4 regions of the Thalassospira xiamenensis M-5 genome follow, and region 1 is predicted to be linked to each of the others. Evidence: predicted binding sites of a transcription regulator. Region 1 holds the regulator's gene; each other region holds the start of a gene.
What was found. Region 1 encodes PhoB, which activates phosphate uptake and scavenging genes when phosphate is short. Its sites were predicted from a motif close to TNTCATAAAACTGTCA; they were not measured.

Region 1 (7,497 bases):
ATCTGGAAGAATTTGCACCGCGAAACCGGTTCACGGCGATTGTCGAAGTCAACATCAACAACCTTGCGGCTGTGCCGTCGATCGTGTTCGGTCTTCTTGGGCTTGAGGTTTACCTTAATGTCATGCACCTGCCGCGGTCGGCCCCGGTTGTTGGTGGTCTGACGTTGGCCCTCATGACATTGCCGACCATCATCATCGCATCACGTGCGGCGATCAAGGCAGTGCCGCCGTCGATCCGGCAGGCTGCCCTTGGTCTTGGGGCATCGCCGGTTCAGACGGTGACCCATCATGTGTTACCGCTGGCGATGCCCGGTATTCTGACCGGGACCATCATCGGCATGGCGCAGGCTCTCGGGGAAACCGCACCGCTTCTGATGATCGGTATGGTGGCGTTTATTGTTGATATCCCGGGCGGGGCACTCGATCCGGCGACAGTTCTGCCGGTGCAGATTTATCTGTGGGCGGATAGTCCGGAACGTGCCTTTGTTGAGAAGACTTCGGCGGCCATCATGGTCTTGCTGGGCTTCCTGATCCTGATGAACGGATTGGCCGTGTATCTGCGCAAGAAATTTGAACGGAAGTGGTAAAATGGCTGTTGTAACTCAAAGCGCAATGACGGCAGAGCCGTCAGTCACTAGCCCGAAAATGACGGCCCGTGACCTCAATCTTTTCTACGGCGACAACCAGGCGCTTTTTGATGTCAATCTTGACATTGTCGAACGCCAGGTCACAGCACTTATCGGCCCGTCGGGCTGCGGCAAATCAACCTTCCTGCGGTGCATGAACCGCATGAATGACACGATTGACGGTGTCACGATCAAGGGCAAGGTAACGCTTGATGACCGTGATATCTATGACAAGGCAATCGACGTTGTTCAGTTGCGCGCGCGCATTGGCATGGTGTTCCAGAAACCGAACCCGTTCCCGAAGTCGATTTATGACAACGTGGCCTATGGCCCACGTATTCACGGTCTGGTGAATTCGCGCGACGAGCTCGATGAAATCGTCATGACCTCGCTTGAACGGGCGGGTCTACTGAAAGAAGTCAAAGACCGTCTGCCGGAACCGGCAACCGGTCTTTCTGGTGGGCAGCAGCAGCGCCTTTGCATTGCACGTGCGGTTGCCGTCAGCCCCGAAGTCATCCTGATGGATGAACCGTGTTCGGCACTTGACCCGATTGCAACCGCAAAGGTCGAGGAACTGATTGACGAGCTTCGTTCGAACTACACCATTGTGATCGTGACGCACTCCATGCAGCAGGCTGCCCGCGTGTCGCAGCGCACGGCGTTTTTCCATCTCGGCAAGCTGGTCGAAGTGGGCGAAACCGATCAGATTTTCACCAATCCCAAGGACGAGCGCACCAAGGGATACATTACGGGTCGCTTCGGTTAAGTCCGGGCAGGAGTATTTTCGATGGTCGATGAGAAACATCATATCGTCAGTTCGTTTGACGAAGAACTGACCCGTCTTAACAACATCATTTCGCAGATGGGCGGGCTTGCCGAAAGCCAGCTGATTTCCGCCATTCGTGCGATCGTTAAACGGGATTCGGAACTGGCCGAGAAGGTCATTCTTTCCGATCACCGTATCGATACGCTGGAACAGGAAGTGCAGGATTTTGCCGTTCGTCTTCTGGCCCTGCGTCAGCCGATGGCAGATGACCTGCGGCAGGTGGTGACCGCGCTTAAACTGTCCAACGATCTGGAACGTATCGGTGATCTGGCGAAAAACATCGCCAAGCGTGCGCAGGTTCTTAACCAGGTGCCGCCGATCCGCCCGGTTCAGGTGATCCCGAACATGGCCAAGCTGTGCCAGGAAATCATCAAGGACGTTCTGGATGCCTATATCGAAGGTGATGCGGAAAAGGCCCAGCGTGTCTGGGCGCGCGATCAGGAAGTTGACGATATGTACAATTCCCTGTTCCGTGAACTGCTGACCTATATGATGGAAGATCCGCGTAACATCACGGCATCGACCCATCTGCTGTTTATCGCCAAGAATATCGAACGTATTGGCGATCATGCGACCAACATTGCCGAAACGATCTATTACCGGATCAAGGGCGAAGACCTGCCGATGGATACTCGGCCAAAAAATGACGCGGCGAACTTTGCCGTCGTAGAACCGAATGAGTGACACTGGAGCATAGGAAGATGGACCCAACGGTTCTTATCGTCGAGGACGAAGCTGCAATCGTAACCATGTTGCGCTACAACCTCGAACGCGAGGGGATGCAGGTTGTCGAAGCCGGGGACGGTGACGAAGCGTTGAAAATTCTGGCCGAAACCCATGTCGATCTGGTCCTTCTGGACTGGATGCTGCCGGTGATGTCAGGGATCGAGGTTTGCCGCCAGATCCGCCGGAAGCCTGAAAGCCGGGATTTGCCGGTGATCATGGTCACGGCGCGTGGTGAAGAAGGTGACCGCATCCGCGGCCTTGATACCGGGGCCGACGATTATGTGACCAAGCCGTTTGCGATTGGTGAATTGCTGGCCCGTATTCGCGCACTTCTGCGTCGATCCGGTCCGGCGCAACCACAAGGGCAGTTGATCTATTCCGATATCGAAATGGATCTGGCCGCCCATCGTGTCAGTCGTAACGGCAAGGCTATCCATCTTGGCCCGACCGAATTCCGTCTGCTGCGTTATTTCCTGGAACATCCGGGGCGGGTTTTCTCGCGCGAGCAGCTTCTGAATGCGGTTTGGGGGCCGAATATCTATGTCGAAACCCGCACGGTTGATGTTCACATTCGTCGTCTGCGAAAGGCATTGAATGACGTCAAGGGAACGCGCGATGTGATCCGCACGGTTCGTGCCGCGGGTTATGCACTGGATGTCGAAGCCGCCTGATTGCGGTTATTCCGGAAGACGAAACGAAAGACCCCCATTATTGTGATGGGGGTCTTTGCGTTTCAGGTGCTTTTCCTGGATTTTGCCGGTTTGGCAGTTTTTTGTGCCTGGTCTTCGGTTTTTTGGCGCGCGGTGCGCGGGGCAAGTTCGTTCATCAGCAGCATATCGGCACGCCGGAACTTGGCTATTTCGATATCGATATCTTCCTGCGGGATATCGCAGGCCGCCAGAACGTGATCGGACAGGCGTAAACCGGTTTCAAGTACCTCTGGGATGGCCGCATCGGCACCACTGCGTGACAGCGGACCGATATGGGTGATGTCCTGGGCACGGGCAAAGATTTTCAGATGTGGATAATGCTGTCGCAGCAAGGCGACGGTCTTTTCGGTTGCGTGCGGGTTGCCCATGGCAACGGCGGCAATATGGGCCTGTTCGGTATGGGCGGCACGAAATGTTTCCGGTCGGGACCCATCGGCAAAATAAACCGGCAGACCTTCGGCTCGGCCACGCGAAACCTGTTGGGCATCGGATTCCAGAACGATAAACGGGATTTCCTTGGTGCGCAGCAGACGGGCCAGAACCCGGCCGACGCGCCCGCAACCAATTACCAGAACATGTTTCTGAATGCCGTCGGTTTCATCCGAAATCTCGCTTAGCTGATCGGTTTCCTTGGGATGAAGCTTCTGTTCGATGCGATGGCCGAGCGAAATCAAAGTCGGCGTCAGACCCATCGAAATCGCAACCACCGGGATCAGCATCACGGCGATGTCAATCGGAACCGCCCCGTTCTGCGATGCCAGTGCAAGCATGACGAAGGCGAATTCACCACCGGCGGCCAGGCTCATGGCGACCCGGATTGAAGATGCACGGTTAAAGCCGATCAGCAGGGACAATCCGAAAAGAACCGCTGCCTTTATGACCAGAAGCCCGATCAGCCACAAAATGATCGTTCCGGCCTGACCGATGACCACATTGGCATTGACCGACATTCCCACAGACATGAAGAACAGCGACAGGAAAACACCGCGAAATGGCGAAATGTCGGCTTCGATCTGATGGCGGAATTCGGTCTCGGCCAACATTACCCCGGCGATAAAGGCACCAAGCGCCATTGAAAGGCCCGCGGCTTCGGTCAATGTGCTGGCAGCCAGAACGACAAACAGGGTCCCGATTGCAAAAAGTTCCGGGTTTTTAAGAGCCGCAATATACCGAAAGAGTCGCGGCAGCAGATAACGACCGGTCAGCAACAATACAGCAACCGCCCCCACACCGCTTAGTGCGCTGATCCAGGGGCTGGTTTCGCTCCCGGCATTGCCAGCGGCCTGCACCATGATCAGGAAGGGACCAACCGCAACGTCCTGCAACAGCAGGATGGCAAGGGCTGCACGCCCGAAACGTGTGTGCAACTGGCGCTCATCGGAAAGCTGTTTAAGGATAATGGCTGTTGATGACAGGGCCAGTGCCCCGGCAATTACGATAGAGGCGGGCATATCGTAATTAATCAGCAGCAATACACCGAACATCACGGCCATCGTGACGCCGATCTGCAGGAAACCAAGGGTCGCGAACCGGCCCCCAATCACGCGCAAGCGTTCGCGCGACAATTCAAGACCGATCATGAACAGCAGAAAGACAATGCCAAGCTCGGCGACGGTTGAAATGTCTTCGCGGTCACTGATCAGGCCAAAACCGAAAGGGCCGATGCAAAAGCCGCCGATCAGGAAACCGATGATCGAGTTCGCACGTAATTTCTGTGCCAGCGGGACGGCAATCACCGCGGCGGTCAGGACAAGGAACAGCTCGAAAAGAACGCTGTGTGACATGATGGATTATGCGTCCGGCGCAGATAGGCGTGTAAAGGAAGTCGTTCAAATCAGGATAGCGGAAATACCCCTATGATTTCTATGGAAATTTCGCGTATGAGAGGGCATCTGTGATGGATGACACGTCTTAAGAGCAGGCGACCGCGACGATTGCTTTCGGTATGCGTGCCAGTGTGGGAACCGCATCACACCGATGTGACGAATGGTATTACGACGGGACGACGCAGCTTGCTATTCTGCGTTCGCAATGCCATGTTCCGCTGGCCCGTAAAAGGGCATGAAACAATCAGAAATTTCCCCAAACGAGCAGGCCGGAATTGGAACAGTTCATCCCCTATTTGCAGATTATCGGTGGTCTTGTGCTTTTGACTGCCGGTGGTGAGTTCATTGTTCGCGGTGCTGTCGGTCTGGCGCTGTTGATGGGGGTTTCCAAGATCATTGTTGGTTTGACCGTGGTTGCCGCGGGGACGTCGGCCCCCGAATTTGTCGTGTCGCTGAATGCGGCGCTTGCCGGGTCGGGCGACATCGCGATGGGGAACGTGGTTGGTTCTAACATTGCCAATATTCTTTTGATCCTCGGCGCAACAGCGATTCTAAAACCGATTACGGCATCGCGGACCATGGTTGTACGCGATGGCGGCACCATGCTGCTGGGGACCGTTCTGTTCATCGGGCTTTGCATGTTTGGCGTTGTCGAACGCTGGGCTGGGGCGGTGATGCTGCTGGTTCTGGCAGCGATCTGGTACTTTACCTATCAGCATGACAAAAAAAGCCCGGGTGATGCCAGCCACCTGCATGAAGAAGAAGTCGACGAAGTCGGTGAAGTACCAAGCGGTTGGCTCAAGCCGATTGTTGCCACGGTTATCGGGATTGTCGCCTTGACCTATGGGGCGGATCTGCTGGTGGATGGTGGTGTTTCTGTCGCGCGTCAGTTCGGTGTGTCCGAAGCCGTCATTGGCTTGACCCTTGTCGCATTCGGAACATCGCTTCCTGAACTGGCGGCATCGATTGTTGCGGCGTTCCGCGGGCATTCCGACGTTGCACTTGGCAATGTTGTTGGTTCCAATCTTTTGAACCTGCTGGTGATCATCGGTGGTGTATCGCTGATTGCGCCGATTGCCGTGCCAGACCAGATTCTGCAATCCGATCTTTGGATCATGCTGGCAGTTACCATTCTTTTGCTGGTGGTCGGCTATTTCCTGCGCGGAGTGTCGCGGATCACCGGGATCGTCTTTGTTCTGGCTTATCTGGGATATGTTGCGAGTCTGGTTACGGCATGATTGATCTTCATGCCTGAAGCGATAAATGCGGTTATGGACCGGCTGGCGGGTTTGATTGTAAGTTCCGGAATGACCAAACATAAATGACGGCGGCCGATATTTAAGGGGGCTGCCTTCCCCGGGAAGGGGCGCATCTTGATGAACGGGATGGAAACCAGATGACAGGGAAAATGCCTAAAACGGCTCTTGTAACCGGGGCTGCCAAGCGTATCGGACGGGCTTTATCGCTTGATCTGGCGACACAGGGTTATGATGTTGCCCTTCATTGCCATTCCTCGCGCAGGGATGCGGAACAGCTTGCCGAGGAAATCCGGTCCCTTGGTCGTCGCGCCTGCGTTATTTCCGCTGATCTTGGCAAGGAAGAAGACAGCAGCCGTGTCGTACGCGAAGCAACGGCTGCACTTGGCCCGATTGGTGTGCTGATCAATAATGCATCCACCTTTGAATATGATGATATCAGCACCGCCACGCGTGAGGGCTGGGACTATCATATGGAAGCCAATCTGCGCGCACCGTTTGTGTTGTCGCAGGATTTCGCCAAGCGGCTGCCCGCCGGGCAAAAGGGCGTCATCATCAACCTGATTGATCAGCGTGTCTGGAATCTGACACCGCATTTCATGACTTATACCTTGTCCAAGGCCGGCCTTTGGACGCTGACCCAGACACTGGCACTGGCATTGGCGCCGCACATCCGGGTCAATGCGATTGGTCCCGGCCCGGCACTGCCTAGTGTCCGGCAAACACAGGAAGTTTTCGATCAGCAATGCGATCAGACGCCCCTGAAAATTGGGACAAACCCGCAAGAGATTTGCGACGCGGTACGATTTTTCCTTGCCGCGCCAGCCATCACCGGGCAAATGTTAGCGCTTGACGGCGGGCAGCACCTCAATTGGGCGCCCAGTGGCGAACAGAATATGCCAGAGGAATGATGCGTCGGGCTTGGGTTCCGGACATCTGGCCGCACCAAGCGCAGCACAAGGAAGACCAGACCATGACCGCAGGCCTTAAGCAGGACGATAACATTACGACACTGCCCTACGCAGATCATGCCGGCAGTTTGCGTCGTGTCTTCGTGCGTGACATGGTCGTCGAGACATCCATTGGCGTATATGATCATGAAAAACATGCCCCGCAGCGGGTGCGTATCAATCTGGACCTTGCCGTTCTGGAAGGCGAGGGTGTCCAGAATGACGATATTGCCACTGTTTTAAGCTACGAAGATCTGGTGACCGGCACGCGGGAAATTTGCCGTGACGGTCATGTGAACCTTGTGGAAACCCTTGGGGAAAAACTGGCCGATATGTGCCTGGCGGATCGTCGGGTACGCAAGGTAAACGTCCGAGTTGAAAAGCTTGATGTCTTTGACGACGTTGCCGCGGTCGGAGTGGAAATAGAGCGCTTTAATATCGCGCGCTGATCCCATCCGTAAATCTGCTTAAAATTTACTTTTGTTAACGGTTTTGGACGGGGACTCTGTGATTCCTCTAGGCCGAATCGCTGTCTCCCTTATGCACAAGCATCTGGGGGCATGGAATCAAAGGAAAA
Region 2 (7,497 bases), 930 kb from region 1:
TGCGGTTGTTGGTGATGGCGGGGCCCGGACGGACTGGGCACCGCTTGGCGGGGCGATGGGCGATGCGGATGCCGCCTTTGACCTTGGCATGGCGGCAACGATTTTCCATTGGGGCCTTCATCCGTGGGCGATTTATGCCACCGTTGCGCTCGCACTTGCGCTGTTTTCGTTTAACAAGGGCCTGCCATTGACCATGCGGTCGGTGTTTTATCCGATCTTTGGCGAGCGTGTCTGGGGCTGGACCGGGCATGTGATTGATATCATGGCGGTATTTGCCACCCTGTTCGGGCTTGCGACGTCGCTTGGTTTTGGGGCGGAACAGGCTAATGCCGGGCTTCAATTCCTGTTCGGGTTACCGGAATCCGACGGATCGAAGGTGTTCCTGATCATCGGGATTACCGGGATTGCGTTGATTTCGGTTCTTGCCGGGCTTGATGCCGGGGTCAAGCGGCTTTCGGAAATCAATATGGTTCTGGCCGCCCTGCTTTTGCTGTTTGTGGTTCTGGTCGGGCCGACCATGGATATCATCAAGGGCTTTTTCACAAGTCTTGTCGCCTATGTCGAATATCTGCCGGCGCTTTCGAACCCGGTCGGGCGCGAGGATGCCAATTTCAGCCAGGGCTGGACGTCGTTTTACTGGGCGTGGTGGATTTCCTGGTCACCGTTTGTCGGCATGTTCATTGCGCGCGTATCGCGGGGCCGGACGGTGCGGGAATTCATTACCTGTGTTCTGATCATTCCGTCGCTGGTGTGTGTTTTGTGGATGACCGCATTTGGCGGCACGGCGGTGCATATGGTCAATGAAGGTGTTCAGGCGATTGCCGATGCCGCCCTTCCGATCAAGCTTTTCACCATGCTTGAACAATTGCCGTTGCAGGCGATCACGTCGTTTATCGGGATTGTTCTGGTGATCGTGTTCTTTGTGACCTCGTCGGATTCCGGGTCTTTGGTGATTGATACGATTACGGCGGGCGGCAAGGTCGATGCACCGGTGCCCCAGCGCATATTCTGGTGCACGTTCGAGGGGCTGGTTGCGATTGCGCTGTTGCTTGGCGGGGGGCTTGGTTCCCTGCAGGCGATGGCGGTTTCGACCGGGTTCCCGTTTGCCATCGTGCTGTTGCTGGCGTGCTATTCCATCATTCAGGGATTGCGCAGCGAGCCCCGTTGAATGGCAAACCGATAGACGTAAAAAGGGGCGCAAAACATTGCGCCCCTTTTGTGCAGGTGTTGGCCGGTTTACGGTTTGATCTGCTCGAATGTCATGATTGACTTGTTGCTGGCGTCGACCAGCATCAGATCGCCTTCCTGCAATTTCCAGCCTTTGACATCTGCCATGGCGGCGATAAAGGCATCCTCGACCTCCATCGCATTTTCCATGCACATCATTTTGGTGCTGCCCAGCGGTGACACTTCAAGCGCGGTATCCTTGCGGGTGTAGCTGCCGAAATAGCGGTTGCAGCCTGTCGATCCGGCAATCTTTCCGTCATCGGTAAAGTTGACGCTGGCAAGGATCGGGCTCATCGGGGTCAGGCTTTTGTCTTTCGCCTCAATTCGCATCAGTTGCCAGTTGTGACCGGCAATTGCAGACCAGTCGGCGGGGGATTTTTCCTCGGCCGGTTTGGTCGTGGCTGCACAACCGGCAAGCCACAGGCTGCTGGCGATGCCAAATGCGGCGAAGGTTAAAGAGGTTGCTTTGCGCATTGGAAATATCCTGTGTTTGGAGGCTGTCCGGGTCTGAATGCCGTGTTTCGGGCAGCATGAACCATGCCGGGATACTCATACGACTTTGCGGCGAAATTTTAGCAGGGTTACAGCGCATTTTTATCGTTCTGTCGTAAGGGTTTGGCAGGGTTGCGGTACACAAGACCTTTGCGCTTGGCGGTGTCGGGGGCTATGGTATCCGGGCCCGCCACCATCTTTAAGGTCATCATCATGAAGCTTACCCTGTCTGACGCACATGCGCTTGTGTGTGATACCCTGCTGCGTTGCAAGGTTGACCCCGACAATGCCAGATCGGTGGCAACCGCCCTGATCACGGCCGAGGCCGCAGGCCAAGGCGGGCACGGTTTGCGCCGCGTTCCGGCCTATGCCGCGCAGGCCCGTGCAGGCAAGGTGGACGGGTTTGCCAAACCGGTTGCCGATCAGCCGTTTCCCGCCGTGTTGCGGATTGATGCGCAGTTCGGCTTTGCCTATCCGGCACTTGACCTGATGATCGAACGATTGCCCGATATCGCGCGTAGTCAGGGGATTGCGGTGGCGGCAATCCATAAATCCCACCATGCCGGGGTGATGGGGCTTACCGTGGAAAGACTGACTGAGGCGGGGCTGGCGGCGATGATGTTTGCCAATGCCCCGGCCGCGATGGCGCCCTGGGGTGGGCGTCGTCCGATGTTTGGCACCAACCCGATTGCCTTTGCCACCCCGATTGGCGATGGCGATCCGATCGTGATTGATCTGGCATTGTCCAAGGTGGCGCGCGGCAAGATCATGGCGGCCAAGCAGAAAGGGGTTCCGATCCCCGATGACTGGGCATTGGATGCAGACGGCAATCCGACCACCGATGCGGTCAAGGCGCTTGAAGGCACGATGGTTCCGGCAGGCGGGGTCAAGGGCGCGGCCCTTGCCATGATGGTCGAAATGCTGGCCGCCGGGTTGACCGGCGCGCAATTCGGGCATCAGTCATCGTCGCTGTTTGATGACAAGGGTGCGCCGCCCGCACTTGGCCAGATGGTTATTGCGATTGATCCGGTTGCGGTTGGCGGGGCGGGGATACTTGATCATTTGCGCTATATCGCAGATGAGATCGCGCTTGAGGAAACCGTGCGGTTGCCGGGGCGACGCGGACAGAATGCGCGGCGGGATGCGGAAATTCAGGGGCTTGATATCGAAGATGATGTCATCGCTGCGATTGAAGCCATCAAGTAAATCCAGACGCGATTATGCGAAATACGAGACCCCGGCAGTTTCTTTCTGTCGGGGTTTTTCGTGATTTGGCCCGCCTGTATCGCTATTTGTGAACGCGGTCACAAGTAATAATTGAATTATTACACTGCCATTTCTTGGGTGAGCATTTTTTTATTTGAATAATATCTTGATGTATAGACAAGTTTGATTGTTGTCGGTGAAATGAAGGCGTCGTAATCATCGAACTGTAACATCATCGTCACCATAGAGTCGCGGTTTGTGCGTAGCTTCTTGACCAGCGAAACACAAGCAGGCGGACTTTAATGCTGGTCGTAGATATTTCCGGACTGAACAAGAGCTTCTCGCGCGATAAACGGGCATTGAACAATGTCAGTTTACAGGTCCGCGAGGGCGAGATGGTCGCGCTGATCGGGGCGTCCGGTTCGGGTAAATCCACCCTGATCCGTCATATTGCCGGTTTGCTGCGCGGGGATCGCGATGGTGGCAAGATCGAAGTATTCGGTGAAGTCATCCAGCAGAACGGCCGCATTGCAAGGGGTGCGCGCAAGGTGCGCGCCGATATCGGCGTTGTGTTTCAGCAATTCAATCTGGTCAGCCGCCTGACGGTTCTGACCAATGTTCTGACCGGGATGCTGGGCCGTGTGCCGGCATGGCGCGGGTCGCTTTGCCTGTTTACCAAGGCTGAGCGCATTCGGGCGATGACCGCGTTAAAGCGGGTCGGCATTGACGGGCATGCGATGAAAAAGGCGCGCAACCTTTCGGGCGGGCAGCAGCAGCGTGCCGCGATTGCGCGCACGATCACGCAGGGTGCACGCCTTATTCTGGCCGATGAGCCGATTGCATCCCTTGATCCGGCGTCATCACGCAAGGTGATGAATACGCTTGATCGTGTGAACCGCGAAGACAATGTCACCGTGATCGTATCGCTGCATCAGGTCGATTATGCCCGTGATTATTGTGCGCGCACGATTGCGATGCGTGATGGCGAAGTCGTTTTTGACGGTCCATCCACCGAACTGACGCCGGAATTCCTGCGCGAACTTTACGGCGAATATTCTTCCGAGCTTTTCGCACCTGCCCCGGATGACGTTCCGGCCAAGAGCAGGGTCGCGGAGAAGGATCTGGCTTTCGTTTCAAGCTAGATCAGGACGATTTCTCTCTGCCTTACATCTCTTTTTATTTCACCTCTACCAACCAACCTGACGGGGGACTTCCCATGATCCGCAAGACAATTGCATCCGCAGCCCTTGCTGCCAGCATGCTCGTAACCGGCATGGCCTATGCCGATGTCGAATTCAAGCCGCTTGAAAAAGACCCGGAAACCATCGTGTTCGGTTTCATTTCGACTGAGTCGAGTGCCAACCTGAAGGCACAGTGGCAGCCGATGATCGACGATATGGAAGAAGCGCTTGGCAAAAAGGTCGAGGCATTCTTTGCCCCGGATTATGCCGGCATCATCGAAGGCATGCGTTTTGGCAAGGTTCACGTTGGCTGGTTTGGTAACAAGTCGGCGATGGAAGCCGTTGATCGTGCGGGCGGCGAAGTTTTCGTCCAGACGTCCAAAAGCGATGGTACGAACGGCTATTATTCCCACATCATCACCCAGGCCGATAACGACAAGCTCAACACGCTTGCCGATATGCTGAAATGCGACGGCACGCTTAACTTCGGTATCGGTGATCCGAACTCGACCTCTGGCTTCCTGGTTCCGACCTATTACGTCTTTGCGCAGAACGGCGTTGATCCGAAGAACTGCTTCAAGACCGTTCGCAACGCGAACCATGAAACCAACCTGATGGCGACTGCCAATCATCAGGTCGACGTTGCTGCCAACAACTCCGAACAGCTTGCGCGCACCCAGATGGTCAAGCCGGAAATCACCGACAAGGTCAAGGTTATCTGGACCTCGCCGCTGATCCCGTCTGATCCGATGGTTTATCGCAAGGATATGTCGCGCGAACTGAAATCCGAAATCAAGGCGTTCTTCCTTGGTTATGGTCGTCTGGGCAATGTTGAAGAAGCCAACAAGGTTCTTGGCGGCATTCAGGATGGCATGGGCAAATTCATGGAAAGCAGCAATGCGCAGCTTTACCCGATCCGTCAGCTTGAACTGTATAAAAACAAGCTGAAAATCGAGAACACCGCCGAACTGTCCGCCGACGAGAAAGCAAAACGCGTTTCTGAAATCGACAAGAAACTCGCAGAACTCGATATCCTGGTTTCTTACGAGTAACCGGCATCCGAACGGGGAGCCCCGCATAAGGGCTCCCCGTTTGTTTTTATTTCCCGGGAAAAGCACATGAACAGCAGCCTTTCGACATCGGCCGTAACCGCCGCAGAACTTCCGCCGCGCGATCTGAAACGTTCAGGCGCAAGTTTCCTTCTTTGGGCGTTCATTCTGGCCATTCTGGCCCTGTCCTGGGAGGGGGCCGACATGCGGCCCATGGCCCTGATTGAAAACAGTGGCAACATGGTCGATTTCGCGGACGGGTTTTTCCCGCCGGATTTTCTGATGTGGAAAACCTATGTCAGTGAAATGTGGATCACCATCCAGATTGCGATCTGGGGTACGGCGCTTGCGATTGTCTGTTCGATCCCGTTTGGCATTCTGTGTTCTGAAAACATCGTTCCGTTCTGGGTTTACCAGCCGGTACGCCGCCTGATGGATTCCTTCCGCGCGATCAATGAAATGGTTTTTGCCATGCTGTTTGTGGTTGCGGTTGGTCTTGGTCCGTTTGCCGGTGTGCTTGCGCTTTGGATCCATACCACCGGCGTTCTGGCAAAGCTGTTTTCAGAAGCCGTCGAGGCAATTGATCCTGAACCGGTCGAAGGTATCCGGGCCACGGGTGCCAACGGGTTGCAGGAGGTCATCTTTGGGGTGATCCCGCAGGTTCTTCCGCTTTGGATTTCCTATTCGCTGTACCGGTTTGAAAGCAATGTGCGGTCGGCAACCGTTCTTGGCATCGTTGGTGCGGGTGGTATTGGCATGGTTTTGTGGGAATATATCCGCGCATTTTATTACGCGGAAACCGCAGCGGTCATGATCATCATCATCATATCGGTTAGTCTGCTTGATGTGATTTCGCAGCGTCTGCGCAAACTGGTGACCTGATCCATGACGTTCAAGATTACGCAGGCCAAACCGGCAATGAAACAATTGTCGGAGGCCCCGACGATTGATCCGAGTGCGGTGGTGGTTGATTGCGAGTTTGGTGTCTGGACCGAAATTGGCCCGAGCACCAGCATCCGCGAAAGCGTGATGGGTGATTATTCCTATGTCGTCAATGACAGCGAGATCATCTATTCCGACATCGGCAAATTCGTAAATATCGCGGCCCATACACGGATCAATCCGGGGCAGCATCCGATGGACCGGGCATCGATGCATCATTTCCAGTACCGGTCGAGTGCCTATCAGCTTGGCGATGATGATCCGGCATTTTTTGACTGGCGGCGCGAAAAGCGCGTCAAGCTTGATCATGATGTCTGGATCGGGCATGGCGCGATTGTTCAGGGCGGGGTCACCATCGGGATCGGGTCGGTGGTTGGATCGGGTGCGGTGGTGACCAAGGATGTGCCGCCCTACACGATTGTGACCGGTATTCCGGCCACGCCATTGCGCCCGCGATTTGACGCGGAAATTGTCGATGCGCTGCTTCGCATTTGCTGGTGGGACTGGGATCATGCAACATTGGCAGACCGGCTTGACGATTTTCGTCGTTTGCCGGTACGGGATTTCTGTCTGAAATACGATCTGCGATAAATCGAAAGCCAGTCGAGGCCACATGACCGACTATCAGCGTTATGCTGTTTATTATGCACCGCAAGCCGACAGTGATCTGGCGGATTTTGGCAATGCCTGGCTGGGGCGTGATCCGGCAACCGGGCGGGAAATCGCGCGCCCGGATGTTGCAGGACTTGATCGGGACGAGATCGCATCGATCACCGTTTCCCCATCACGATACGGGTTTCATGGCACCCTGAAACCGCCCTTCGCCTTAAAGGACGGGCAGACACGCGCGCAGCTTGAAAGCGCGATTGCCGACGATTGCGCCGGGGCAAGCCCGGTTGCGTGTGGTCCCCTGATCCTGAAAGCCATCGGAAGTTTTATCGCACTTGTCCCGACCGAACCGGTCGGCGGGCTTGGCGATCTGGCATCCGGTCTTGTGAAGGTGCTTGACGGTTTCCGGCAGCCCGAAGACGAAGCCGCGATGAACAAACGCCGTGCATCGGGACTAAATGATCGACAGGAAGAATATCTGGTCCGGTGGGGGTATCCCTATGTGATGGAAGAATTCCGTTTTCACCTGACCCTGACCGGCAAGCTTGATCCGGATCGGATGATGCGGGTGCGCGATGCGGTGGCCCCGATTGTTGCACCGTTGTGCGATGCACCATTTACGATCAGCGATGTCTGTCTTTTTGGTGATCCGGGGGATGGAAAGCCGTTTGATTTGTTGCGGCGCTTTGCGCTTGGATGATGGGCGATTGCGCCCCGGAAGTTAAAAAATGCTGCAGTGTTTTGCTGCAGCATTTTTTGTTTAGACTGCCCGGTTTCCAGGCGCTTGGTCC
Region 3 (7,497 bases), 1.4 Mb from region 1:
CTTCTTCGATTTCGGCGTCGGTCGCACCAAACCGGCCATAGGCGATGTTGGATCGGACCGTATCATCGAACAGCGTGATTTCCTGACTGACCAGTGCGGTTGCCGAACGCAGGCTTTCCAGTGTCACATCGCGAATATCTTGGCCGTCAATGGTGATCGCACCTGCATTGATGTCGTAAAACCGCGGGATCAGGTTCAGGATCGTCGATTTACCGGCACCCGAGGGCCCGACAAGTGCGATCGTCTGACCGGCTTCGATATCAAGGCTGATATCGTGTAATGCGGTCGTTTCATCATTATAGGAAAACGCGACATCCTTGAACTGGATGGCGCCGCCCTTGACCTCAAGCGTTTTGGCATCATCGGCATCGCGAATTTCCGGTTCGATATCAAGAACGGTAAACACGCGCTGGGATGCTGCAAGACCGGCCTGCAGGTTGATATTGATATTTGCAAGGCGCTTGACCGGTTCATATGCCAGCAGCAGGGCCGTAATGAACGAAAAGAAACTGCCCGGGTCGCTTGCCCCGTCAATGACGCGGCTGCCGCCATAGATGATGATCGTCGTGATTGCGGCCCCGCCGAGTGTTTCCATGATGGGGGACGAACGCGCGCTGACTTTCTGGGCCTTGAAGCTCAGATCGAAAACGGTTTCGACAAGCTTTTCCATTCGTGAACATTCATAGGGTTCCATGCCATAGGCTTTGACATGACGGACACCCTGAAAAGTCTGTTCCAGAAGGGTTGCGAATTCACCGATCTGCTGTTGCGTATTGGCTGAAACCTTGCGCATCCGCCGACCCAGCCGTGCAATCGGCAGGATGGCGGCGGGAAACACCGTGAACGCAATGATGGCAAGCTGCCAATCCTGATAGAACATGACGCCAATCAGAACGATGGCGGTCAAAAAGTCCTTGCCAAAACCGGTCAGCGATACGGAAACGGCCGCACGCATTGCGGTGATATCACTGGTAAAGCGCGTGATCAGTTTGCCGGTGTTGGTGCTGTGGAAAAATCCGATATCAAGCCGGATGACATGCTCGTAAAGCTTGTTCTGAATATCGGCAAGAATACGACCGCCGACATAGCTCATCAGAACCGATTGCCCATAATTGGCAAAGCCTTTCAGCGCGAAGGCTGCAAGGACGGCAACCCCGACAGGGACCAGCATCGCCGGGTTCTTTTTGACGAAGACCTCGTTAATCACCGGGTCCATCAGATAGGCATAGCCGCCGGTTGCCGCCGCCATAAGCGCCATGCAAACCAAAGCCAGAACAATCTTGCCGAAATAGGGGGCAACCGCATCCTTAACGATGCGTTTGATCATTGGCAATGTGTTCCAATGTTCTGTCGTGTGATCTAACGAATGCTTTGGCAATGAATTCTTCCCGGTCGTGCGACGCCATTTCCGATTGTGTCAGTCCGACACTATCTATATGGATGAGGCATCATGGATATCTTGATCTTTCCGGGCTGTTGCTAGCATGCCCGGGCAGGTGCGGCAAGCCGCAGCAACGTAACTTAACTGATACTGACAGGGCTTGCAGGAATGCAGGCCACGAAAAACGACATATAAGATAAAAAAATGACAGAGCAACTCCACGATATCGTGGAACAGACGATTGCCCAAGGTGTTGGCGCACGGGTTTTTCCATTGCGGTGGAAAGGACGGCGTATCTGGATCAAACAGGCTGTCCCACCAAAGGAAAAGGGCTGGCACCGCCTGCAGCGTTTTGTCGCAACCCTGACGCGGATACCGATGTTGCGCCCGACGGTGTCGCCAGGCGGCAAGGCCGGTCTGGCAAGCGAGGCTGAAATCCTTCATGCCCTGAACCGTGCAGATGTTCTGGTGCCTGATCTTCTCGAAGTCGCCGATAACTGGATCGCTATTGGCGATAACGGGGCGATCTTGCAAACCGTAATCAGCGATGCGGTCAAGGCTGGGGATGAAGACCGTGTTGCCGAACTGATTGCCAAGGCCGGGGCCGCCTTGGCCGATTTGCACATCAGCGGCTTTACCCATGGCGCACCCCTTCTGCGCAACATGACCATTCGTGATGATGGCAGGGTCGGCTTCATCGATTTCGAGGAAGACCCCAACAAACGCATGCCATTGCCCGATGCGCAGGCGCGCGACGTCCTTCTGTTTCTGTTTTCCATCCAGCGCGGCTTCAAACGTCGTCCTGATCTTTTGCGTGCCGGATGGCGGGCATATCTCGTGGTAACCGGCATGACCGCGCCGCAAATGAAACCGCTGTCTCATATTGTGCGGGTTATTCGACCGGTTTACATCGCACTGAAACCGTTCCGTCGCTGGCTCGGGACGGATGCGATCAATGCGATGCTGGCATATGGTGTTCTGCGTCGAAGCCTGCGTGGCAAGGACGCCACACAGGACGTTTCCTTGGTCGCCAGATAAAACACCGGCGCAGATTACTGCGCCGGTTGTTCCACGGGCATGGCGATTGCCGGTTCCACCGATGCTTTCACCTCGGTGATGTCTTCAACCGTCAGACGTTTTGCCGCAGCCCCGTCAAACCCGCCCGAAAACGGTGCCAGATTGTGCAGGAACTGACTGGCTGAATTGCGCCAGCTATATTGTTCCGCCAATGCACGGGCGTCTTTACCGTCAAGCTCAAGGGCTGCCATGGCGGCTTCGCGAAGGTCGGCGTCAATGGCGCCTGCTTTTGTTCCGCGCACGATATCGGCCGGTCCCTGAACCGGGAATACCGCAACCGGGGTTCCCGATGCCAGGGCCTCAAGAATAACAAGGCCGAAGGTATCGGTTTTGCTCGGGAAGACAAAAACATCGGCTGACGCAAAGGCAATTGCCAATTCCTCGCCGATTTTTTTGCCAAGGAACTGCGCATTCGGATATTTCGATTTCAGTTCCGTCAGTTGCGGCCCGTCACCGACAACAAACTTTGTCCCCGGCAGGTCAAGATCAAGGAAATGTCCGATATTCTTTTCAACCGCCACCCGGCCAACAAACAGCCAGTGCGGTTTGGGGAAATCCCCGAAACTTGCATCCGGTCGTGGTTTGAACAGGTTAAGGTCAACACCGCGTGACCAGATATTCAGCTTGTTAAAGCCGCGATCCGCCAGTTCTTCGCGAAGCGATTCCGTGGCCACCATGACCGATTGTGATTTGTTATGGAACCGCCGCATCCCGCGATAGGAAATCGAAAGCGGCAGGCGCGTCCGCGCATGCAGATATTCCGGGAACCGGGTGTGATAGGCCGATGAAAACGGCAGTTCGCGTTTCAGGCAATAAGCGCGTGCCGCCTGACCCAGCGGGCCTTCGGTTGCGATATGGATGGCAACCGGCTGCAGGGCATCAATCATCCGGGCAAGCTTGCGTTTGGCAAACAGAGCCAGTCTGATTTCCGGATAGGTAGGGCAGGGGATCGTCCGGAATTGATCGGGCGAGATGATATGGACATCGTGCCCCATCTCGCCCAGTTCGTTGCGCACGGTTTCAAGGGTGCGCACTACTCCATTTACCTGGGGGTACCAGGCATCGGATACGATCAATATTCTCATGCGGTCTTTCCAATCGGCGTGCCGCTGTTCTTTTTGGAACTGCGGGACGCGGTGCGGGTACTTTCCCCGGCAATCCGGAACAGCGACATCAGCTTGCCAAGTCCAAGGGACGGCGCACTGGCAGCATCGCGGCCGGGTTGGGAATGTGTCATCGCCATCTGGCGCATATCCGCCCAGTAAAGCAGTTCAAGTTTTCCGGTCTTGTCTTCGACAAGCGCGGTGCAGCTTTCGACCCAGTCGCCGTCATTGCAATACAGCACATCGCCAATCATCCGCTTTTCGGCGTGATGGATATGGCCGCAAACCACGCCATCCACCTTGCGTTTGGCGGCTTCGTGCGCGACGGCATTTTCGAAATTGCAGACGAACTGGACCGCGTTCTTGACCCGGTTTTTAAGATAGGCCGACAGCGACCAGTATCCGTAACCCAATCGGCGGCGAATGCCGTTGTAGTAACGGTTCAGGACAATCGCGAGGTTGTAGGCCGTATCCCCAAGATAGGCGAGCCACTTGGCATATTTGACGACACCATCAAACTCGTCGCCATGAATGATCAGAAGCTTTCTGCCATCCGCCGTCTCGTGAATGTCGTTCATCTTGACTTCGACATGCCCGAAGGTCATGTCGACAAACTCGCGGGCGAATTCATCATGGTTGCCGGGCACAAAGATGACCTTCGCACCATTTTTGGCCTTGTCCATGATTGTGGTGATCACGGCATGGTGGCTTTCGGGCCAGTACCAGCTTTTCTTAAGCCGCCAGCCGTCAATGATATCGCCAACCAGATAATAGGTATCTGCCGTTACTTCATTGAGGAAATCCAAAAGAAGATCTGCCTGACATCCACGTGTTCCGAGATGGACGTCTGAAATCCAGACCGTGCGGTAATGCGGTTGCAGCGTCATCGCTGTCATTGCCGCTCCTCCGTATCCTGCCAAAAGGATGGCTGGAATTCGACGGTTTTACATGCCGAATAGTGTCCCCAACCAGTAATGTTTTAAAACAAATCGCGCGAATATATAACCCGTTCATATAAATTTATCGGTTCTGTCAATATACTGTTACATGTTTCATTTTCTATAAAGAGAACGCGAAAGTAATGTTTCATTTTTATTACGGAAGTTTTTCGCAATGACCCATTCCGGGGTGACTGTTATCTTCAATCCGCGCGCTGGCGGGAATAAACAACGTTTCCTTTCAAGCATTTTGCAAAAAGCCGGTGTAAAGGTTGAATTGTTACAGACAACCCATCCCGGTCATGCCCGCGAACTGGCGCGCAAGGTGCGTGCCCATCAACGGCTGTTTGTTGCCGGTGGCGATGGATCACTGAACGAGGCCCTCAACGGCCTGCTTGATGCCCAGATCGAAGGCCACGAAGTCCCGCCGCTTGGCATCATTCCGCTGGGAACGGCCAATGTTCTGGCGGTCGAGGTCGGGCTTGAAATCCGCGCACAGGCGATTGCCGATTATATCAACAATCCGGCCCAGGTTTGGGTGCGGCCCGGTCTGGTCAATGGCCGGGCATTCTTTTTGATGGTCGGCATGGGGGCGGATGCCGATACGGTCGCAAATGTGTCGCTAAAACTTAAAAGACTGATCGGCAAGGGTGCCTATGTGATCGAAGGTTTGCGCAATATTATCTTTCCGCATCACCGCGATTTCGAAGTTAATATCGGGCGCGAACAATATCGCGTTGCCGGTGTGGTTGCGACCCATGCCAAACATTATGGCGGGGCGTTTGTTATTTCCCCCGATGCCAAACTGACCGATAACAGCCTTGATGTCGTGCTGATGCCCGGCAGCGGCTTTATGGCGCTGGCACGCTACGGGATTGCTTTGACCCTGAACCGTTTGCATGCGCAAACCGACGTGTCGGTCGTGCAGACCGAACGTCTGACCATCACCAGTCATTGCGGCCCCGCACCCTTGCAGATTGACGGCGAAAGTGCCGGTAAACTGCCGTGTGAAATCAGCCTGTCACCTTATCCGGTGCGGGTTATGGTGCCTCAAGCCTATGCCGACCAATGCAATGGCCGCCAAAATGAAAACAGGGATGCGCAAAACGCACCCCTGTTACAAATCACATCCAGATAAAAAGTCGGCTTATTGCCCGGCCAGCGTCATGCCATCAATCCGGATCGTCGGGGCATTCGTGCCGTATTTGAAGGTCAGGTCATTGGCCGGAACGGCCGTTTTGAACATGTCCTTCAGGTTTCCGGCAACCGTGATTTCGGAAACCGGATAGGCCAGCTCGCCATTCTCGATCCAGAAGCCCGATGCCCCGCGCGAATAATCGCCGGTCACGCCGTTGACACTGCTGCCGATCATTTCGGTGATATAAAGGCCCTGCTTGATATCCTTGATCATGTCGGCGGGCGAAATGGTGCCCGGTTCCATGTAAAGGTTGGTGGTGGATGGTCCCGGCAGGCTTCCGGCCCCGCGCGATGCGTTGCCGGTCGATTTCAGGCCAAGCTGGCGGGCGGACCGCAAATCCATGATCCAGGTTTTCAGAACGCCATTTTCAATCAGATGGCGTTTCTCGTTGGCGACGCCTTCGGCGTCAAACGGTTTGGACCGCAGGCCACGTTTGCGGTGCGGGTTATCAATAATGTTGATCCCCGGCGCAAAGATTTCCTTGCCCATGGCATCCAGAAGGAAGCTGGTGCCGCGCGCAATACCCGATCCGTTGATCGCACCGGCCAGATGGCCGACGAGGGATGCCGAAACACGCGGATCATAAATCACCGGCACCTGCGTGCTTTTCACCTTGCGCGGGTTCAACCGTTTCAGGGTCTTTTCCGCCGCCTTCAGGCCAATCTCGACCGGATCGCGCAGATCGGTCGAAAACACCGCACTGTCATAATCATAATCGCGTTCCATGCCGGTGCCGGTTCCGGCAAGGACCGATACGGAAATGTGGCTGCCGCTGCCGGCATAGGAATTGGCAAAGCCGTTGGTCGCGGCAAGCGTGATCTGGTGGGTGCCCCAACCGGCATCCGCGCCCTCGGAATTGGTGATACCTTCAACCGACCGTGCAGCCTCTTCACAGGTGGTCGCCCATGCCATCAGTTTTTCCTGGCTGACTTCGCCCGGCTCGCAAAGCTCAAGCGCCTCGACATCAAATGTTTCGGCCAGTTCGGAGGGATCGGCAATGCCACAGAACGGGTCTTCGGGGGCGTTTTTCGCCATGGCGACGGCGCGCTCGACCAGTTCGTTCAACGCGCTTTCGCTGGTATCCGATGACGACACAACCGCCTGCTGCTTGCCGATCAGAACACGCAGGCCAAGATCGGCCCCCTCGGATCGTTCAAGCTTTTCCATCTTGCCCAGTCGCTGCGATACCGAAAGTGACGTGCCTTCGACATAAACGGCATCCGCATCGTCGGCACCCGCCTTTTTTGCGCGCGCCAGCAGGTCGGTGATGCGATCGAGTGTCATATCGGTTTTGGGCATGGAAGCTCCCTTTGGTCGGAATGTGGTTTCCTATGGTTATAGGCAGGCTGATCGCTTTTCGCAAAGGGCAAGAAAAGGCAGTCGCCTGAAAGACCCAACCAGATACCGTCTGACGCACATTTGAATGAACCATTTGGCGAAAGCCGATCTTTGGTCATTTTTTCTTCGCAAGTTGCTATTATGGCCTGAAATCCGAACCGGGACGAACCGGAAACCTGCAAGAGAATGACGGGAAACACACGTGCGAAACCTGTTTGTGGCAACACTGCTTCTGGGCACTTCCCTGACGATATTGCAAGCTGATGCGCAAGAAGCCAAAACCGCGGCACCAAACGATACGGTGGCAGCACCAGTCACCGCCAATGATCTTTACCGCGAAATGCGCATTCAGGCCGGGCAATATGCCGCGCAAAACCGTCATCAGGTTCTGGTCGGGGATTTTACCTGTGACGATGTCAATGACCAGATCGTCGGCTGGGTGGATCGTGACAATCCGGAAGG
Region 4 (7,497 bases), 2.2 Mb from region 1:
TTTCGCCGCCGACTTGTCGTCAAGCGCGCCGTCATCCTTCGATTTCTGCCGATTGAACATCCAGTTCAGCATTATCGCAGTAATTCCCCTGTCCCCTGCCTTTCGGCAAATCGGCGTCAACCCCTTGCAACGCCAACATTTTTTATCTGGCCTTGGATCGCTTATAGCAAAGCAATCCACCCCAAACAACAATACAAGAGCCAAAAACCTTTTAAACTCATGGTCATGACCGTTTCTCGGAAACACCAAGGATACAGGTCAGAACACTTTGACTATCACGGCAAACACTCAAAAAAACATTAACAATACAAACCACTATCCGGCGGTATGGCCGGTATTTCAAACATCGCGAAACTCTCGCACAAAAAAACGGGCGGCTTGTTGCCGCCCGTCTCGTTTCGTCACGCAATAGTCTGATCAGTTTTTCGCGGACAACCACGCAATGCGCAGGATATTGGTCGCCCCCGGGGTCCCAAACGGGACACCTGCGGTAATCACCAGCGAATCCCCAGCCGCAGCAAACTCTTCACGTTTGGCCACCTCGCAGGCAATGCCGACCATCTCGGCAAAGTTGGTCGCATCACGGGTAAAGACCGCATGCACGCCCCAGCACAACGTCATCCGGCGTGCCGTCTGGATTTTCGGCGTCAGTCCAAGGATGGGGACTTCCGGGCGTTCACGCGCCGCACGAAGCGACGTTGAACCCGACGTGGTATAAGTCACGACCGCCTTGGCACCAATCGTTCCGGCAACCTGACGGGCTGCAGCACTGATCGCATCCGGCGCATTATGCTCGGGATCCGGACGGTTGGCATCGCGCAGACGATAATAAAGCTCGTCCTGCTCCACCCGGATCATGATCCGGTCCATGATGCTGACGGTTTCAATCGGATATTTGCCCACCGCACTTTCGGCTGACAGCATCACCGCATCGGCACCGTCATAAATGGCGGTCGCAACGTCGGATGCTTCGGCACGGGTCGGGGCCGGGTTGCTGACCATCGAATCCAGCATCTGGGTCGCAACAATCACCGGCTTGCCAGCTTCGCGGCACGCCTTGATGATGCGTTTCTGCAGGATCGGAACATCTTCCGGCGGGCATTCAACACCCAGATCGCCACGTGCGACCATGATGATGTCCGAAAGTGCCACGATTTCATCAAGATGCTCAATCGCCTGCGGCTTTTCCAGTTTGGAAACGATTGCCGCACGACCATTGATGATCTTGCGCGCCTCGGCAACATCTTCGGGACGCTGGACGAATGAAAGTGCGACGAAATCAACGCCCATCTCAAGACCGTAATCCAGATCAATACGATCCTTGTCGGTCAGGGGCGACATCGGCAGCATCACGTCGGGCAGGTTAACGCCCTTGCGGTTCGACAGCGGCCCACCGGTGATAACGGTGCACTCGGCTGATTTGCTATCGCATTTTTCCACCCGCATACGCAGCTTGCCATCGTCAAGCAACAGGTTCGCACCGGGCTTGAGTGCGGCAAAAACTTCGGGATGGGGCAATGAAACGCGGGTTTTATCCCCCGGTTTCTTGTCCATATCGAAATGGAAGGTCGCACCGGCTTCAAGTTCGATCTTTTCGTCGGCAAAGGTACCGCAGCGGATCTTTGGCCCCTGCAAATCCATCAGCACGCCAATCGGACGGCCAAGCTTGGCCTCGACTTCACGGATTGTTTCAAAACGCGCCTGATGCTCTGCATGTTCACCATGCGAGAAATTCAGCCGGAATACATCAACACCCGCCCTTACGATCTTTTCCAGAGTTTCCGGATGAGAGCTCGCTGGCCCCAGGGTTGCGATGATCTTCGCCTTACGTTGTCGGCGCATCGGCTCTTACCTCTTGTTTTTTGGTTTCCATTGGGTCTCTCCGCTTCGGCCATAGCTTCCCGGCGAGGCGTCGAGACGTCCTGATTTTTCTCTGGGGGTATCCCCTTAATAGTCAATCAAGCCCTGTTTGAACAGGGACTTTTCGCTAAATGCCTTTACAAAAATGTGATTTTTCTCTGGACAATTACAAGCAGGCACTCCTTTAAAGAAGCAGTGCAGCAATCAATTGCTGGCAGGCGGCCCTGCCCGGCAATCGCTTTTGATAACCGCACATTTACAACCGTGCGCGAACACATCGGGGATCGGACAAATGAGCAAATGGCATCATCGCTTCCTGGGACTGGCATCCCATATTGCCGAATGGTCAAAAGACCGTAGCACCCAGGTCGGCGCGGTTGTCATTGGCCCGAAAAAAGAAATTCGCGCCGTTGGCTATAACGGGTTTCCCCGCGGCGTCGATGACAATGTCGAAAGCCGCCATCAACGCCCGGAAAAATACGCCTATACCGAACATGCCGAACGCAATGCGATCTATAATGCCAGCTACACCGGCACATCGCTTGATGGCTGCGCGCTTTATGTCACCCATTTCCCCTGCTGTGACTGCGCGCGCGCCATCATTCAGGCTGGCATCGCCGAAGTATTTGTCGATAAAAGCAAACTGACCGCCGATTTTCTCGAACGCTGGCAGCAGGACATGACCATCTCGACCGAAATGTTTGGCGAGGCGGGCGTGGCCGTTCAGGTCATTGACGAAGAAGGCACAACCGAACCCCTGCCCGACACCGTTCCCGATCATTCCTGATCTTGCCCTTTTAATTTTGCAGACCCGCCCAATATAGGGTGATCTGTGGGATCATGAGCATGAACAAAAAGAACGTAAACGTCGTTTGTTCAATATCTGCACAAGGTTAGGCGTCAGTATTTGTCAGAATTCCAAGCTGACAAAACGCCGCTTTAGCCTTGCTGCTAATCAGACAAAGGTATAAGCAATTAGGATCACGCTAGTACGATCATCACGCGAAAAAAGGCCCTGACCAGAACAAGGACCGGGACCGTGACGACGCACAGGATAAAAGGCCGAATGAGCGCAAAGATCGATTTCAGTAAAATCAGTTTTCTGGTCGTCGATGGCGACAAGATTTCGGCCCAGGTAGTTTTCGATACACTTTCGTATCTTGGTGCGACAGCCGTGCAGCGTGTCCGCTCCCCGAACGATGCGTTCGAGGTTCTCCGGACCCAGCAGATTGATATCATCGTCACCGAATGGCGTCTGCGCGGGATGGATGGCCTTGAATTCCTTGATGTTCTCAGGAATTCGGTCAATTCGCCCAACCGGTTCATTCCGGTAATCATGTTGACAGCACATTCGGAGCAGCGATACGTCACCACTGCGCGTGACCTCGGCATCACGGAATTTCTTGCCAAACCGTTCAATGCCAAGGCACTTTATAGCAGACTGGTATCGGTCATCACCCGTCCGCGGCATTTCGTCAATACCGGCACCTATTTCGGGCCGGATCGCCGCCGCAGACAGGTCGCCTTCGACGGCCCCGACAGACGGAGCCCCGATGATTAATGACCCATTTTGACTGGGGGACCGGAGCAATCGTGACGCCCGAAAAGAAAAAGAAAAAAGCCCAGATCATTCCGCCACAGACGGATCTGAAGCGACGTACGGTCAATTTCGTCAAGGGCTTTGACATCAATCTGTCCCCTCAACAGCTCGACGAACTTGAGCAGGTCGTCCAGCGCAGCACGGAAACCTTTGTTCGCGATATAGGCAAGGACCTTGCCGACTGCCGCAAACTGGTCGTTGCCGCCATCAGTGATAATTCAAAGGCATCAACCGCGCTGGAAAACAGTGCCGACCTTGCCTATTCGGTGAAGGCACTGGGTGGAACATTCCAGTATCCGCTGATGACACAGATCGCAAAGTCACTTGAAATCTTTGTCGCAGACCGGACCACCGCCAATATGAAGCAGCTTCTTGTCATTCAGCTTCATATTGATTCTCTTTACGTCATTCTGGCAAGCCGCGTCACCGGGTTTGGCACCACCGTCGAACAGGCAACCGTTGCTGCACTGACCAAGCTTGCCGAACGCTACGAGCTGCCACGCGAATAGCCTGCCAGCAAACCAGCCATCAAAGGCCTTTGCCCGCATCGGACAGGGATGCTGACGATGCATGCCATCACCGTGCGTTCCCGTTCACCGCGAAAAGCATGATCTGTCTGGCCGCGTCACGCTCATTGTCATCAATGGCATGCTCCATGCGCGCCTCGATCCTCTCCAGCCGCTCGGTAATTTCGGGCAGCTGATCCATGATCCATTGACGGACTTCATCACTCCCCCCTGCCAAGGCGGCGTTCTGTCCACTCCACAGCAAAATCAGGCTGCGCACGATCCGCATATCGCACGTCACGCCGCCTCTGGGGCGGATTGCAGACGATATCGCGTTTGATCTCGTCGCAAGATCAGCTTTTAATCCGGCATCTATATCATCAAGCACGGCAAGGATCGTGTTCCCCATGAAGCCCCCGCTTCGGTTATTCCCTGTCAGGGCCCCGCACCCTGTTTTTGAATCATCCCAAACTTTTACATCTGCTTACCGACCTGTACTTTGATCAGCATCAAACAGGTCCCGGAAACAATCTTCAGCAGATATCCATCACCTCAAGGATATATTTTGCACGACACAAAACGCGCCATGGTGGCGACAGCCAAAAAAGTATCGAACACGATCAAAAAAGGTCTTGCGCCCCCTCGGACCTGCTGTTAGAAACCGCGCCACACACCGAGCGGGTGTAGCTCAGTTGGTTAGAGCGCCGGCCTGTCACGCCGGAGGCCGCGGGTTCAAGTCCCGTCACTCGCGCCACTTTCCACCTGATGGAAAGTTCAAAAAAGACGCCACGGTTCGCCGTTGGCGTTTTTTTTGTTTCTCATCCCCTTTTTCGTATTGGACTGACATGCCGACGAGCGACATGGCGTCCATCGCTCATGCGCAACATGTTGCAAAAACAGGCAAGTCGATTTCCCAATACGGTACCACGCGAAAACGGCATTTCCATCCCACCGCCCAAGCATTCCGACACCCGGTTTTCAATGCATTTGCAAAGCCCCCTTTACCCTGACCAATCAGGGCTTCATTTTTTTGAAAAAAAGCCCTTGCCAGACCGAACCACCCCTTATATAAACCGCGCCACACCAAGCGGGTGTAGCTCAGTTGGTTAGAGCGCCGGCCTGTCACGCCGGAGGCCGCGGGTTCAAGTCCCGTCACTCGCGCCACTCTTTTTAAAGAGTACGGAAAGTCGCTTTAACAGCGGCTTTTTTTGTGCCTGAAATCAGGTCCCTCCTATCTCCTGCCCCTCACCAACCAGACCATCACAACCCAAACGTGAACAGGCAAGATACCACACAATATCTTGCGTGCTTTTTAGGCATTCCTGACCGTCTGGTCATTGATTAATCGTATAATTTATGCTTCGCTCTACAGGTTCTAGTCGAAGATCCTACAGGTCGCCCCACACAGAATGACCTGTTGATCCAACAAGCAACAAAACGGGAGGCGCAAAATGCGCAAACTGATCGCAGGGCTGGTTCTGGGAACCGCACTGGCTACCGCACCAATGGCGGCACAGGCAGAAACACCGAAAAACGCCCTCGTCATGGCATTTGCCATCGACGACCTCATCACACTCGATCCGGCCGGGATGTTCGAATTTACTGCCTTGGAATATGCTGGCAACACATATGACCGCCTGATTGGCTTTGATAATGACGACGTCTCGAAAATTTATGGTGTCGTCGCCGAAAGCTGGGACGTCTCCGAAGACGGCCTGACCTTTACCTTCAAGATTCGCGACGGCATCAAATTCGCATCGGGCAACGACCTGACCGCCGAAGACGCCGCTTTCTCGCTGCAACGTGTCGTCCTGATGGATCAGTCCCCGGCCTTCATTCTCGGCCAGTTCGGCTTTACCGCCGACAACGTCAAGGACAGGATTCGCGCGACCGACGCAAACACGCTGGTCATGGAAGTCGATAAGCCCTATGCGCCTAGCTTCGTGCTATACTGCCTGACCTCGGGCGTGGGCGCTGTTGTCGACAAGGAACTCGTCCTTGAACATGAAAAGGACGGCGACCTTGGCGCAGAATGGATGAAAACCAACTATGCCGGTTCCGGTCCGTTTGTCCTGAACAAATGGACCCCGGGCGAAAGCCTTAGCCTGACGGCGAACGAGGATTACTGGGACGGCGCACCAGCCATGAAGCGCGTCATCATCCGCAACGTCAAGGAAGCCGCTTCCCAGCAGCTCCTGTTGCAGAAAGGTGATATCGACATTGCGCGTAACCTCGAAGCCGATCAGCTTGCCTCGGTCAAGGGTGACGAAAACATCAAGCTGCTGTCCAAAGGCAAAGGCGCACTCTGGTATCTTGGCCTGTCACAGAAAAACGAATTCCTGTCCAAACCGGAAGTTCGCGAAGCGCTTAAATATCTCGTCGATTATGATGGCATTACCGAAACCATCATGGCGGGCCGCGCCCAGACCCATCAGGCATTCCTGCCCGAAGGTTTCCTTGGTGCCTATAACGAAAACCCCTACTCGCTTGATATCGAAAAGGCCAAGTCGCTGCTTGCCGACGCTGGCCTTGCCGATGGCTTCAAAGTGACCATGGATACGCGCAACACCACGGCAGTGATGTCGATGGCGCAGTCGATCCAGGCGACCTGGGCACAGGCAGGTATCAATCTGGAAATCATTCCGGGTGATAACAAACAGACCCTGACCAAATACCGCGCCCGCCAGCACGATATCTATATCGGTCGCTGGGGCCCGGATTATCAGGATCCGCACACCAACGCCTCCACCTTCGCGTGGAACCCCGACAATTCCGACGATGCATCGGCCAAGCCGCTTGCATGGCGTAACTCCTGGAACCCGGGTGACATGACCGCCGAGGTCGACAAGGCCATTCTTGAACGTGACGGCGAAAAACGTGCTGCAATGTATGTGGACCTTCAGAAAAAGGTTCTCGAAAACGGCCCGTTCGTAATCATGTTCCAGGAAACCGAAATCGCCGCGATGCGGGACAATGTGAACAATTTCGTCCTCGGTCCGTCGTTCGATAACAACTATTATCGTTTTGTCACCAAGGACTAGGGAGGCAACGGTCGGATGACCGCAGCTACGCGAAAATCACGGGACGGGCGCACACGCGCCCGTCTCTTTTCCAGCACGGGCGCAAGCCTTGTGCGTATTGCTTCATCGCTCGCCATAACCTTTTTCGGACTTTTGCTGGTCACCTTCCTGATCGGGCGCGTTTTGCCAATCGATCCGGTACTGGCCGCTGTCGGCGATCATGCCTCCGAACAGGTCTATGAGCGCGTCAAAGAAGAAATGGGCCTGAACCTGCCGCTTTGGCAGCAGTTCTTTGTCTATATCAGCAATGTTGTCCAGGGTGATTTCGGAACGTCAGTTCTGACATCAAACCCGGTCCTCGAAGACATCAAACGCGTATTCCCGGCCACGCTGGAACTGGCAACCCTTGCCACCATTATCGGTGTTTTCCTTGGGGTTCCGGCTGGTGTTTTTGCCGCGATCAACAAGGGCAAATGGCCCGACCATATCGTGCGCATTATCGGGCTTGCCG

Region 2: a site for PhoB is predicted at 3,140-3,155, ahead of phnC (phosphonate ABC transporter ATP-binding protein). Genes of this name have one in related genera too.
Region 3: a site for PhoB is predicted at 4,646-4,661, ahead of TH3_RS03145 (diacylglycerol/lipid kinase family protein). Genes of this name have one in related genera too.
Region 4: a site for PhoB is predicted at 1,996-2,011, ahead of TH3_RS07920 (deoxycytidylate deaminase). Genes of this name have one in related genera too.

The regions. Positions count from the first base shown of each region.
Region 1 covers NZ_CP004388.1:3,886,454-3,893,950, reverse strand. Annotated here, with positions in the region: gene pstA (phosphate ABC transporter permease PstA) at 1-587, shown strand, start outside; gene pstB (phosphate ABC transporter ATP-binding protein PstB) at 589-1,392, shown strand; gene phoU (phosphate signaling complex protein PhoU) at 1,414-2,136, shown strand; gene phoB (phosphate regulon transcriptional regulator PhoB) at 2,154-2,849, shown strand; gene TH3_RS18095 (cation:proton antiporter domain-containing protein) at 2,912-4,672, opposite strand; gene TH3_RS18090 (calcium/sodium antiporter) at 4,990-5,952, shown strand; gene TH3_RS18085 (SDR family oxidoreductase) at 6,111-6,881, shown strand; gene folB (dihydroneopterin aldolase) at 6,944-7,369, shown strand.
Region 2 covers NZ_CP004388.1:237,419-244,915, forward strand. Annotated here, with positions in the region: gene TH3_RS01060 (BCCT family transporter) at 1-1,168, shown strand, start outside; gene TH3_RS22195 (META domain-containing protein) at 1,237-1,701, opposite strand; gene TH3_RS23395 (hypothetical protein) at 1,809-1,934, opposite strand; gene TH3_RS01070 (Ldh family oxidoreductase) at 1,933-2,925, shown strand; gene phnC (phosphonate ABC transporter ATP-binding protein) at 3,228-4,067, shown strand; gene phnD (phosphonate ABC transporter substrate-binding protein) at 4,142-5,158, shown strand; gene phnE (phosphonate ABC transporter, permease protein PhnE) at 5,225-6,037, shown strand; gene TH3_RS01090 (LbetaH domain-containing protein) at 6,041-6,688, shown strand; gene TH3_RS01095 (DUF1045 domain-containing protein) at 6,711-7,406, shown strand; gene phnN (phosphonate metabolism protein/1,5-bisphosphokinase (PRPP-forming) PhnN) at 7,467-7,497, opposite strand, start outside.
Region 3 covers NZ_CP004388.1:689,684-697,180, forward strand. Annotated here, with positions in the region: gene TH3_RS03125 (ABC transporter ATP-binding protein) at 1-1,327, opposite strand, end outside; gene TH3_RS22210 (BUD32 family EKC/KEOPS complex subunit) at 1,586-2,419, shown strand; gene TH3_RS03135 (glycosyltransferase family 4 protein) at 2,434-3,543, opposite strand; gene TH3_RS03140 (UDP-2,3-diacylglucosamine diphosphatase) at 3,540-4,457, opposite strand; gene TH3_RS03145 (diacylglycerol/lipid kinase family protein) at 4,675-5,637, shown strand; gene TH3_RS03150 (TldD/PmbA family protein) at 5,647-6,996, opposite strand; gene TH3_RS03155 (hypothetical protein) at 7,238-7,497, shown strand, end outside.
Region 4 covers NZ_CP004388.1:1,678,014-1,685,510, reverse strand. Annotated here, with positions in the region: gene TH3_RS07930 (DUF2336 domain-containing protein) at 1-72, opposite strand, end outside; gene pyk (pyruvate kinase) at 418-1,842, opposite strand; gene TH3_RS07920 (deoxycytidylate deaminase) at 2,153-2,647, shown strand; gene TH3_RS07915 (response regulator) at 2,927-3,421, shown strand; gene TH3_RS07910 (hypothetical protein) at 3,421-3,969, shown strand; gene TH3_RS07905 (hypothetical protein) at 4,037-4,375, opposite strand; tRNA gene TH3_RS07900 (tRNA-Asp) at 4,644-4,720, shown strand; tRNA gene TH3_RS07895 (tRNA-Asp) at 5,054-5,130, shown strand; gene TH3_RS07890 (ABC transporter substrate-binding protein) at 5,418-7,007, shown strand; gene TH3_RS07885 (ABC transporter permease) at 7,023-7,497, shown strand, end outside.